2 linked regions of the Desulfatitalea tepidiphila genome follow. The protein of the gene in region 2 interacts with the protein of the main gene of each other region in a pairwise test. Links are inferred from orthologs where the notes say so. Each region holds a gene or a part of one and is shown on either strand. Other genes may lie near its edges.

The links. Proteins that work in one complex are often made in the same cells at the same time.
Region 1: the proteins of DFT_RS23370 (region 2) and mrdA interact in binary tests that used the Escherichia coli proteins (3 or more experiments, as listed by UniProt). The link is inferred for Desulfatitalea tepidiphila from one-to-one orthologs.

What each region holds. Positions count from the first base shown.
Region 1 is NZ_BCAG01000003.1:2,284,503-2,290,345, forward strand. Bases 1,061-3,996 are described here. They hold mrdA (penicillin-binding protein 2), read right to left. Parts: upstream 3,474-3,996; coding sequence 1,647-3,473; downstream 1,061-1,646. Other genes in these bases: rodA (rod shape-determining protein RodA), read right to left, coding at 1,061-1,647; DFT_RS14770 (hypothetical protein), read right to left, coding at 3,676-3,996. In the rest of the region: DFT_RS14755 (bactofilin family protein), read right to left, coding at 28-465; more of rodA, read right to left, coding at 541-1,060; more of DFT_RS14770, read right to left, coding at 3,997-4,188; rod shape-determining protein MreC, read right to left, coding at 4,185-4,997; DFT_RS14780 (rod shape-determining protein), read right to left, coding at 5,017-5,843. UniProt on the Escherichia coli protein: Catalyzes cross-linking of the peptidoglycan cell wall. Responsible for the determination of the rod shape of the cell. Is probably required for lateral peptidoglycan synthesis and maintenance of the correct diameter during lateral and centripetal growth.
Region 2 is NZ_BCAG01000006.1:750,449-756,419, forward strand. The notes cover bases 1,627-4,690. They hold DFT_RS23370 (penicillin-binding protein 1A), read left to right. Parts: upstream 1,627-1,987; coding sequence 1,988-4,393; downstream 4,394-4,690. Other genes in these bases: hisI (phosphoribosyl-AMP cyclohydrolase), read right to left, coding at 1,627-1,751; DFT_RS23375 (PAS domain S-box protein), read left to right, coding at 4,406-4,690. In the rest of the region: DFT_RS23355 (pyridoxal phosphate-dependent aminotransferase), read right to left, coding at 1-477; hisG (ATP phosphoribosyltransferase), read right to left, coding at 494-1,369; more of hisI, read right to left, coding at 1,371-1,626; more of DFT_RS23375, read left to right, coding at 4,691-5,971. UniProt on the Escherichia coli protein: Cell wall formation. Synthesis of cross-linked peptidoglycan from the lipid intermediates.

The DNA of each region.
Region 1 (5,843 bases), on a different replicon or contig from region 2:
CGTAAAGTTTAAAATGTCAAAGGTTTTTTAATTTTTTTGGTCGTGCGGGTCACTGGATAATGCATCCTTTGCACGCTTTTCATCAGTTTTGGACAGCTTGCGTGGTTGGCCTTGCATAGCACAGTGACCATTGAAAACAACCCCTGAATCAATGGCGATGCTTGGCGCGCTGATATCGCCCTCAACCTGAGCCGGCGCATATATTTCAATGCGCTGGGTGGCCTCCATCCGGCCGGTCACCTTGCCTCGGATGATGGCCACGCCGACCATGATTTCCGCATCCAATTGGGCATTCTCGCCGACAATAAGCGTCCCATCCTGGCTGATCAGCTTACCCTTGATGCTTCCATCCACACGGATGGTTTCCTTGAACGTCAAAGTCCCCTCGATGGCGGTATCGCGCCCTAAGAGGGTTGAAATGGTCGTTGATTCCCCGACTGAGGATTTTTTATCCTTTTTCAGCATATCACCTCCTGTCACGATCCTTCTGGGGTTAACCTGAAATTCACCCACCGACCGTGCTTAGCAAATTTAAAACAATTATTTCTCAAACATAAACCGGCGCATACTGACATTGAGCAATAAACCCACGCCGGCCATCATGGTGATGACCGATGATCCTCCGTAACTGAAAAATGGCAATGTGACACCGACAACCGGCAACAATCCCATGACCATACCAATGTTTATGAATACCTGCCAGGCGATCATCGTGGTGACACCCACCGCCAGGATGGTACCGAATGGGTCACGATTGCGTTGCGCAGTTTGTAATCCCCACGTGATCAACAACAAGAAAACGAGAAGAACGAAACCGGCCCCTATCAAGCCCCATTCCTCGGCCAAAACCGAAAAGATGAAATCCGTGTGTTGTTCAGGTAAAAAATCGAGGCTGTTTTGCGAGCCTTTTAGAAATCCCTTGCCCGATATCATTCCGGCACCAATGGCGATTTTAGATTGGATCACATGGTAGCCGGCCCCCAAAGGATCCCGATCTGGATTCAAGAAGGTAAGGATACGTTGTTTCTGATACCCCTTAAGAAACATCCAGACCAATGGCACCGCGAGGGTGCCGCTGGCAATCAACCCAATTAGGGTGCCGCGCTTGATTTTGACATACAAGGTCATGGAAGCTGCTATGAGCGCGACGACCATCGCCGTTCCCAAGTCGGGTTGGCGAACGATCAGAACAAACGGAATCGCTATGATGATGACGGGCGTGACCAATTCCCTCAATTGCAAACCGTCTGGCCGCACCACACGGGCATAATACTTGGCCAGCATGATGATAACAGCCAGTTTCACGATCTCGGACGGCTGGATGGACATGGGGCCCATAGCGAGCCAGCGCTTGGAGCCTCCCACATATTTACCGATCAGCAAAACCGCGATTAAAAGTCCGATGCACAGTAAATAGAAAAGATGGCCCCACCGTTCATAGCTTTTATAATTGATAATGAAGGCCGTAATCATGACCATCATGCCCAGTCCATACCATATCAACTGACGCCCAAACAAAGCCGATTGCCCGCCCCCACCGCCGGCATTGACCGCACTGTAAAGGGCGACCAGGCCGGCGGTCACTATCGCAGCGGTAAGCGCCAGCATCCACCAATCGAAATACTCCACCAGGCGTCGATCTATCATCATGGTTGATTATCTCCCAAGTAGGCCTGAATCAATGCACTGGCGACAGGCGCCGCCGCCGAAGAGCCATGTTCGCCGTGTTCGATGATCACTGATATGGCGATCTTCGGATTCTCAGAAGGGGCATATGCGACAAACCAGGCGTGATCCTTTGGGAGTGCATCGATTTCCCCGGATGATCCGTCGCTTGCCTTGGGCATGGAGACCACCTGTGCCGTCCCGGTCTTTCCCGAGAAATGCAACCCTTGAATCCGCGATTGCCAAGCGGTCCCCTTGGGATCATTGACCACCTGCCATAACGCCTGGCGCACGAGTGCAAGGTTTTCCGCATGCAATTTGATTTTTCCATCCTCCCTGGGACTGTTCTGAAAGGTCACCACCCCGTCCGCAGTTTGGATCTTTTCAATCACATACGGCGAATACCGGGTGCCCCCGTTTCCCACGGCGGCCGCTAAGGAGGCCATCTGCAAGGGGGTTACCAAATTGAATCCCTGTCCGATGGCGATGGAAAGGTTTTCACCTCCCTGCCAGGGAACACCAAACCGTTTTTTCTTCCAATCACTGGTGGGTATCAACCCTTTGCCTTCCCGGTCCAGGGAAATCCCGGTAGCTGCACCCAGCCCAAAGGCGCGGGCGTACTTGGCCATACGGTCGACCCCCAACGCCTCACCGACCTGGTAAAAATAGACGTCGCACGATTCGGCCAGAGCTTTGACCAAATCGACCTCACCATGCCCGGATTTTTTCCAGCATCGATACGCGCGGTTGCCATACTTGTAAAAACCGGGACAATAAAAGGTCGTCTTGGCATCGATCACCTTTTCTTCCAAACCGGCAAGGGCGGTCACGATTTTATAGGTCGATGCCGGTGGATATTCGGCTTGGGTGGCTTTGTTCTCGAGCGGCCTGAAGGGATTGGAAACCAATTCATTCCACTGGTCGCGGGTCATGCCGGTTACAAATAGATTGGGATCGAAGGCTGGACTGCTGGCCATGGCCAGAATCCGTCCCGTATCGGGTTCAACGGCAACAGCAGCACCGACGCGGTCTTGCAACAATGCTTCGGCCCTCTTTTGCAGCTCTTCGTCAATGGTCAGGAAAATATTCTGACCCGGTTGAGCCGGTACGGTTTTAAGCACACGCACCACTTGACCGGTGGCGTTGACCTCCACTTGGCGGCCGCCTCGCTTACCTCTCAAATGGGCCTCGTATGCTTTCTCAATTCCAAATTTTCCTATAAAATCTCCTCCCTTGCAATCGTCGAACGGTGACCCCTGCAATTCTTCCTGGCTGATTTCACCCATGTAACCGAGCAGATGGGCCGCATGCGTGTCATAGATATAATGCCGCCGAGGCGACACACGCACCTGGACTCCGGGCAACTCGAATTTATGGACCTCGATGGCGGCCATGGTATCGCGACCGATATCTTCTCGCAGCAGAACAGGTGTGTAACCACCTCGCTTGCGGTTTTCCTGGATAGTGGCCATCAGGGTTTCCGGAGATTCATTCAACAACTGCCCCAAGCGGGCCACCGTCTCATCGATGGGCTTGGCATCCTTGAGGATGATATAGACATTGAAAGCGGGCCGATTGTCCACGACCGTTGTTCCGTTTCGATCGCAAATCATGCCGCGCGGCGCATCGATATCTTGAAGACGGATGCTGTTGATTTCCGATAATCGCCGTAGTTCTCTGCCCTCAAACAATTGGAGGTAAAGAAGCCGAATGGATAATACGGTAAATGCCAACACCACGGCCACGAGGACACCGACCAGGCGCTGGTTGAACCAATCAGTGTCGACGCTTTCAAGATAGTTACGCATTATTAGGGTAAATCTTTATGGTATCGTTCCGCTGTTCGAGCGGCTTTTAGTTCTACTTAGTGCCCATCCACAATGTCCAATTGTCCCGATATCTGCGTTGCGCGAAAAATTTAATCCTCGGAATATCAGCCATATGCCTGCGGTTAAATTTTTCGTGCGCCTTGATCTCGGTCCAATTTGCCTATTTGTGGACAGACACTACTTAAAGATCGACGAATATTTTTGCGTTCCACGAATCCAACTGCTTCTGGGCCCATCCGATAATCACCAAGATGGCCGGTCCTGTGACCAGTGCCCAAAGGATCTGCAACACCACGGTTTCTAATGCATCTACGGGAATACTGGCACTGGGGGCCAGAAATGCCATATAGATCAGCAAAATTGCGTTCTCGAAGGCCACGCCGATGGCCACTGCGAGAGAAAGGAGAAAAACGCTGCCGGTATAAAAAAACCGAGCGGCCCAGCGCATTCCGATATAGATCCACAAATAGATGATTAAGTACAATCCCATGGGACCGCCACAGAGGCTATCTATGATAAAACCGAAGAAAAGAACGATGGGCACGCCCTCGAGTTTAGTCCTGAAAAAACTCAGGTAAATGAGAATGGGAATGAGTAAATCGTAAAACTTTTCAAACAAGGGCATTCCGGGTATCAGGGTCGTTTTAACGAGCACCAGACACAAAGAAACCATGATGTAAAACAAAACGGTCATAGCGGATCGACCAATGTTTTGGTGGGAACAATCAAAACCTCTTCGAGGCGCTCGAAGTCCACAAACGGCGTCACGGTCACATCCTGAAAAATACCCGCCTCTTCCTTCAGGACCTCGGCAACCCGTCCGATAGGCGTTCCTTTGGGGAAGACGCCATCCATGCCGGAAGAAATGATGCTATCTCCAACCTCAACGTCGTATTTTCGCAAGACATAGTTAAATACGCAATACCCGGAGGTACCTCCCTTGATAATGCCTCTGGCCCTGCTCTTTTGCACCACCGCGTCAACGGCACTATTCGGATCGGTGATCAGCATCACTTTGGCGTAATGAGCAGTCGAATCCACGATCAGGCCTACCACCCCCTGGGGGTTGATCACAGGGAAACCAATCTCCACGCCGTCCTCACGCCCTTTGTCCACCAGGATGGTTTGAAACCATGGAGAGGGATCCTTGCCGACCACCTGAGCGGCGACCGTCGGTAGTTGCAGCTCCTCGTCCAGGTTGAGCAGTTGCCTCAGTCGATCGTTGGCCTGCATCAACTCTTCGTTGCGATGGGCAAGGGCAAATGCCGTTTGCGCCTCTTTGTGCAATCGTTCGTTTTCCTCAGCAACGGAGACAAGAAAGAAGTAGTGCTCCCATATGTCACGCAAGAATCTCGACGAATGGCTGATGATCTTTTGAAAAGGGGCGACCAGGGCGATGGCGAACCGCCCGGTGCCGTGTTCGGGGTAAGGCTGTCGACTGCTCAGCGACAACATCGTAAAGCTGAGTGTGACCAATACGATGAAACCGATTATGATCGCCATTTGCTTGGAAAACATTGAGTCAGTAAATCACCACTTGCTTAAGAATTTCAATGCAATCCAAAGCCTTGCCGGAGCCTAAGGCAACGGTGGCCAAAGGGTCGTCAGCGGTCGTAATCGGCAATCCGCTCTCTTCGCGCAACAACTTGTCGAGGTTTTTAAGCAATGCACCGCCACCGGTCAGCACGATGCCGCGGTCAACGATGTCTGCGGCCAATTCAGGCGGTGTCTGTTCAAGCGCAATCTTGACGGTTTCCACAATGGCATCGATCTGTTCGGAGATGGCCATTCTGACCTCCTCAGAGTCGATCGCCAATATTTTGGGAATACCGGAAACCAAGTCACGGCCTTTGACCTCGATGGTTTCGACTTTGTCCGGGTCTGGATAGGCGTTGCCGATGGAGGTCTTGATGATTTCCGCGGTTCGCTCGCCGATCAGCAGGTTATATTTCCGTTTAATGTATTGAATGATGGCTTCGTCCATCTTGTCGCCGGCAACGCGCAGTGACCGGCTGTACACGATCCCGGCCAGGGAGATCACAGCCACCTCCGTGGTTCCGCCACCAATATCCACGACCATGTTGCAGGTAGGCTCGGTAATCGGAAGATTCGCACCGATGGCAGCCGCCATCGGCTCTTCGATCAAAAATACTTCCCTTGCACCGGCCGATTCGGCAGATTCACGGACAGCCCTCTTTTCCACCTGGGTAATGCCAGAGGGAACAGCGATAATCACCCTCGGGCGTACCAGCGATCTACGGTTGTGCACTTTTTGAATGAAGTGCCGCAACATGGCTTCGGTCACCTCGAAATCTGCGATAACGCCATCGCGCATCGGACGGATGGCGA
Region 2 (5,971 bases):
GAGACGCTCCTGGATCTCCTCCGGCCGGTATTGAAAACCGTCGGTCTCGCTCACCGGCACGGTCACGCAGCGTGCTTGCAGGAAATTGACGAAGTTGGGGTAGCAGGCATAGTGGGGGTCTGACAGGATCACTTCGTCACCGGCCTCGAGCAGGGCGGCGCAGGCCATGAAGATGGCCGGCGAGCTGCCCGCCGTGACCACGATCTGATCCGGGTCCACCGTCACGCCGTACTTTTCGTGATAATCGCCGCAGATCGCCTCGCGCAAAGCCGGCAACCCCAGGCTGTGGGTGTAGTGGGTGAACCCGTCGGCCATGGCCCGGCAGACGGCCTCGGTCACACATGGCGGTGTGTCGAAGTCCGGCTCGCCCACTTCAAGGTGGACGATGTCGATGCCCCGGGCCGCCATCTCGCCAGCCTTTTCCAGCACATCCATCACGATAAAGGGCGTCATCTCGTCGACGCGCTTGGCAACCATAACCTTTTCGGCCCCCTTACACGACCTTGTTCAACGGATATTCGATGATCCCTTCGGCGCCGGCCTTGAGCAATTTGGGAATCAGATCGCGCACCACTTGGGTATCGACCACGCTCTCCACGGCAAACCACTCGGACTGATAGAGCGGAGACACGGTGGGGGCGTTGAGGCTGGGCAGCAGGTTGACCACGGTCTCCAGATTCTCCCCGGATACGTTCATCTTCAGGCCTACCAGCTTTTCGCCGCGCAGGGCGCCCTGCAGCAGCAGGGCGATCTGTTCGATCTTTTCCCGTTTGGCCGGGTCCTTCCAGGCTTCGTGGTTGGCGATAAGCTGGGTGTTGGTCTGCATCAGCTCGTAGATGATGCGCAACCCGTGCGCCTTGATGGTGCTGCCCGTCTCGGTCACCTCGACGATGGCGTCGGCCAGCCCGGAGACCACCTTGGCCTCGGTGGCGCCCCAGGAGAACTCCACCGACACATCGATGTGGCGCTCCTTGAAAAACCGCTGGGTGTAAGCCACCAGTTCGGTGGCGATCTTTTTGCCGGCCAGGTCCTCGAGCGTCTTGATGCCGGAATCGTAGGGCACGGCCAGCACCCAGCGCGCCGGGCGCGAACTGACCTTGGAATAGACCAGGTCGTCGACCACGTGCACATCCGAGCGGTTTTCGGCGATCCAGTCCTTGCCGGTCAAACCGGCGTCCAGGGTGCCGTTTTCGACATAACGCGACATCTCCTGGGCCCGACAGATGGCGCAGTCGATGGTTGCGTCGTTGATTTCGGGAAAATAGCTGCGCCCGTTCACATCAATGGTCCAGCCGGAACGCTTGAACAGCGCAATGGTGGCGTTCTGCAGGCTGCCCTTGGGAATACCGAGTTTCAATGGGAGTGACATCTTATTTATAGACCTCCTTGGGGTCGAACACCGGTTCGCCGACCACTTCGACATTTTGATCCTTGTCTACACGTTTGAAAAAGCAACTCCTGTGGCCGGTGTGGCAGGCCGCCCCGCCAACCTGCTCGACCTTGAGCACCACTGTATCATCGTCGCAATCGATGCGGATCTCCTTGACCAGTTGCACATTGCCCGACGTCAACCCTTTGGTCCAGAGGGTCTGACGGGTACGGCTGTAAAAGGTGGCCTTGCCCGTACTCAGGGTGGTCTCCCACGCCTCGGGGTTCATGAAGGCGACCATGAGGACCTCGCCGGTCTGATGGTCCTGAACCACCGCCGGTACCAAGCCGTCCATTTTTTTGAAATCAAGCACTGCCTTCATGTCCACCTCCTCGCCTGTGAGATCATATGCGATAATAAAAACAGGTCAAGTACCGATTATTGCGGACAGAGTCAAATTTTTTTTCGGTTAGCGCATTGGATGGAACATTTTTTGAACAGCTTGCCGTCACCCTCCTTTTTTGATAAGTTCAACAAATTTCAATCTGTATCGGAAGGCGGCGCCTCGGGGCAATTGCGGGAACGCGGTCGCATGGGGCGCCGATCAGGTCAACCCATATGGCAAAACCCGTCAGTACCTCGCAGATTTTAAAAAAGCGGGCACGCAAACAAAACGGCAACACCTGGTCCAGGATCATCAAATGGTCCCTGTGGTCGGTCTTCCTGCTCATGCTGGTGGCCGGCGCCGCCACAGTGGGCATCTTCTTCTATTTAAGCCGGGACCTTCCCAAGATCTCCACCTTGAAGGATTATCATCCGTCGATCGTCACCACGGTTTTGTCTGACGACAACCGCAAGATCGCCGAATTCTACCGCGAACGGCGCATCGTGGTCCCGCTGGAAGATATTCCCCTTCAACTGCGACAGGCCTTTATCAGCGCCGAGGATGCCCGCTTTTACAAACACCGGGGCATCGACGTGTTCAGCATCGTGCGCGCCTTTTTCAAAAACCTGGAAGCGGGCGCCATCGTTCAGGGCGGCAGCACCATCACCCAGCAGGTCACCAAAAGTTTTCTGCTGACCCCGGAACGCAGCTATGAACGTAAGATCAAAGAGGCCCTGCTGGCTTATCAGATCGACAAGACCTTCAGCAAAGACGAAATTCTCTATCTTTACCTGAACCAGATCTACCTGGGCCATGGCGCTTATGGCGTCGAGGCCGCGGCCGAAAATTATTTCGGTAAACCGGTGAAAGACCTCAACTTGGCCGAATGCGCCATTCTGGCCGGTCTGCCCCAGGCGCCGAGCCGCTATTCGCCGTTTCACTATCCCGAGCGGGCCAAGCAACGACAGATCTATGTGCTCAACCGCATGGTGGACGAAGGCTACATCACCCAGATCGAAGCCTCCGAGGCCATGTCGGTCCAACTGGACATCCACCCGCGCCGCAACTGGTACCTGGAGCAGGTACCCGTATACACCGAGGACATCCGACGCTACGTGGAGAAAAAGTATGGCGAGGAGACGCTCTATCGCGACGGGTTGAAGATCTATGCGGCCGTGAACATCGAAATGCAGAAAGCGGCCCGCGCGGAGATTCAAAACGGGCTAAAGGAGCTGGATCGCCGGGAGGGTTACCGTGGCCCCCTTGAGAAGCTGAGCCCCGACGAAATCGAAGCCTTTTCCCAGGAGTTGCTCAAAGAGTTCGCCGAAAAGCCTCCCGAAAAGGACGCCAGCATCCGAGGGGTGGTGATCGATGTGGACGACAAGGCCGGACGCGTGACCGTGCGCATGGGAGACCGGCGCGGCGTGATCCCATTCGAAAAGATGCGTTGGGCGCGCAAGCCCAACCCCGACGTCTCCTTTTTCGCGGCCCGCCTCACCCGTCCGAGCCAGGCGCTGTCCGTGGGCGACGTGATATTGGTCGAACTGGTCGAGCACGATCCCAAGACGGATCTGTGGCAGCTGAATCTCGACCAGGTGCCGGAGGTTCAGGCGGCCCTGGTGTGTATCGAGGTCGGCACCGGCCTGGTCAAGGTGATGGTCGGCGGTCGGGACTTCATGGAGAGCCAGTTCAACCGCGCCACCCAATCGCGCCGCCAGCCAGGTTCGGCCTTCAAGCCGATCATCTATGCCGCCGCCCTGGACCGGGGCTACACGCCGGCCACCACCATCATCGATTCGCCCATCGTCTTCGAAGACGAAGAACACGATTTCACCTGGAAGCCGAAAAACTACGGGAAAAAATTCTACGGTCCGACCCTGCTGCGTGAGGCGCTGGCCCAGTCGCGCAACGTCGTCACGATCAAAATCATGCAGGATATCGGCATCGACTATGTGATCGACTATGCCCGCAAACTGGGCATCGAGTCGGATCTGAGCCGGGACCTATCCATTGCCTTGGGCTCTTCGGGCGTGTCCCTTCTGGAAATCGTCAAGGCCTATTCGGTCTTTGCCAATCAGGGCTATCTAGTGGAACCCGCATTTATTACCAAGATCGAGGATCGCGACGGCAATGTCCTCGAAGAGATGGATCCGGTCCGTAAACAGGTGATCGAACCGAGCACCGCCTATATCATGACCAGCCTGATGGAAGGCGTCGTCAAATTCGGCACCGGCCAACGGGTCAGGGCGCTCAAGCGTCCGGTGGCCGGCAAGACGGGCACGACCAACAACTTGTTCGACGCCTGGTTCGTGGGCTACACGCCACGCTTTGTTACCGGCGTCTGGGTCGGCTACGACCAGGAGCGCTCCATGGGCAAGGGTGAAACCGGCTCACGGGCCGCCAGTCCGATCTGGCTTGGATTCATGCAGCAGATCCTCAAAAATGAACCGGTACGTATTTTTCAAGTCCCCGAAGGCGTGGTGTTTGCCAAAATCGATGCCGATACGGGCCTGTTGCCCATCCCGGAATCCAAGCACACGATCTTCGAGTGTTTCAAGGAGGGCACCGTGCCGACCGAATCCACGCCCAAACCGGGCACGGTGACCGCACCGGATCAGTTTTTCAAACTGGACATGTAAAACAATCCGTTTATGGGCCTTCGCCACATTCTCATGGTGCTCTCGCTGCTGGCGTTTCTATCCGCTTCGGCCGGCGGTGTGCTTTACTACTCGGCCCTGCGCCGGGCCGCCTTCACCGAAGCCGAGCAGGGGGCGGCCACGCGGACCCAGTTGATCCATAAGAGCATCACCTCGTTTCTTTCCGAACACCACAACACCATCGTCACCCTGGCCGGCCTGCCGGCGCTGCAGGAGGCCCTGCTGATCGACACCCCCGATGCCCTGTACCGCGGCAACGTGATGCTCGACCATTTCGCGGCCACCCTCAACGCCGACGTCTGCTACCTGATGAATCGCGATGGGATGACCGTCGCTTCGAGCAACCGCAGGGAGGTCGACAGCTTCGTCGGCCAAAACTTCCGCTTCCGCCCCTATTTCCAGCAGGCGATCAGGGGGGGGCACGGCACCTATCTGGCCCTGGGCGTCACCTCCGGCAAACGCGGCGTGTACCATGCGTATCCGGTCTATTCCGATCCCGAGGACAGGCCGATCGGGGTGGCGGTGATCAAGTCCTCCATCGAAATCATCGAACAAGAACTGGGGCTGCCTGCGGAGGACATTGTCCTGGTCATCAACGAGGCCGGCGTGATCTTTATCTCCAATCGGACCGAATGGCTATTCCATCTCGCCTGGCGTCTGTCACCCGAACAACTCCGGGATCTGCGCGAAACCCGGCAGTTCGGGCCGGGACCGTGGGAATGGACCGGCCTCATCCGAAACGATAACTATGTCACCGATCGCAACGGTCAACGCTATTTGATCCATCGGGCCGACATCGACCGCTTCGCCGATTGGCATATTCTTTATCTGCGCAACACGCGCGCCATCTCCCAATCGGTCTCCGGACCGCTGCTGAGCATCGTGCGCCCGGTGGCCCTGCTGCTATCGGTCCTGATCGGCATATCGGTATTGGTGCTCTATCAGAAAGCCAGCCGCGAAATTCTTCGTCGCCGCACTGCCGAACAGGCCCTGCGCCAAAGCGAAAACCGCTACCGCTCGCTGTATCACCACACCCCGGCCATGCTGCACTCCATCGATCGGCAGGGCCGGCTGCTCAGCGTCAGCGATTTCTGGGTGGAGACCACCGGCTACAGCCGGGAAGAGGCCCTGGGCCGGCCGCTCACCGATTTTCTGGCGCCCGAATCCCGGCAATACGCTGCCTCGGTGAGCCTGCCGCAGTTTTTCAAATACGGCCATGTCAAGGATGTGCCCTACCGGCTGATCAAAAAAAACGGCGAAACCATCGATATCCTGCTGTCGGCCATCGCCGACCGCGGCCCGGACGGCACCATCCAGCGGTCCCTGGCGGTCTCCATCGACGTGACCGAACGCAACCGGGCCGAAGAGGCGCTGCGCATCGCCAAAGAGGAACTGAGCCGCTATTCCAAGGAGCTGGAGCAGCAAGTTCGCAAGCGTACCAGTGAAATCACGGCCATCCTTAAATATACACCGGCGGTGGTCTACATGAAGGATACCCAGGGACGTTACCTGCTGGTCAACTCGCGTTTCGAAAAGCTGTTCGGGGTGACCAGCGCCGAG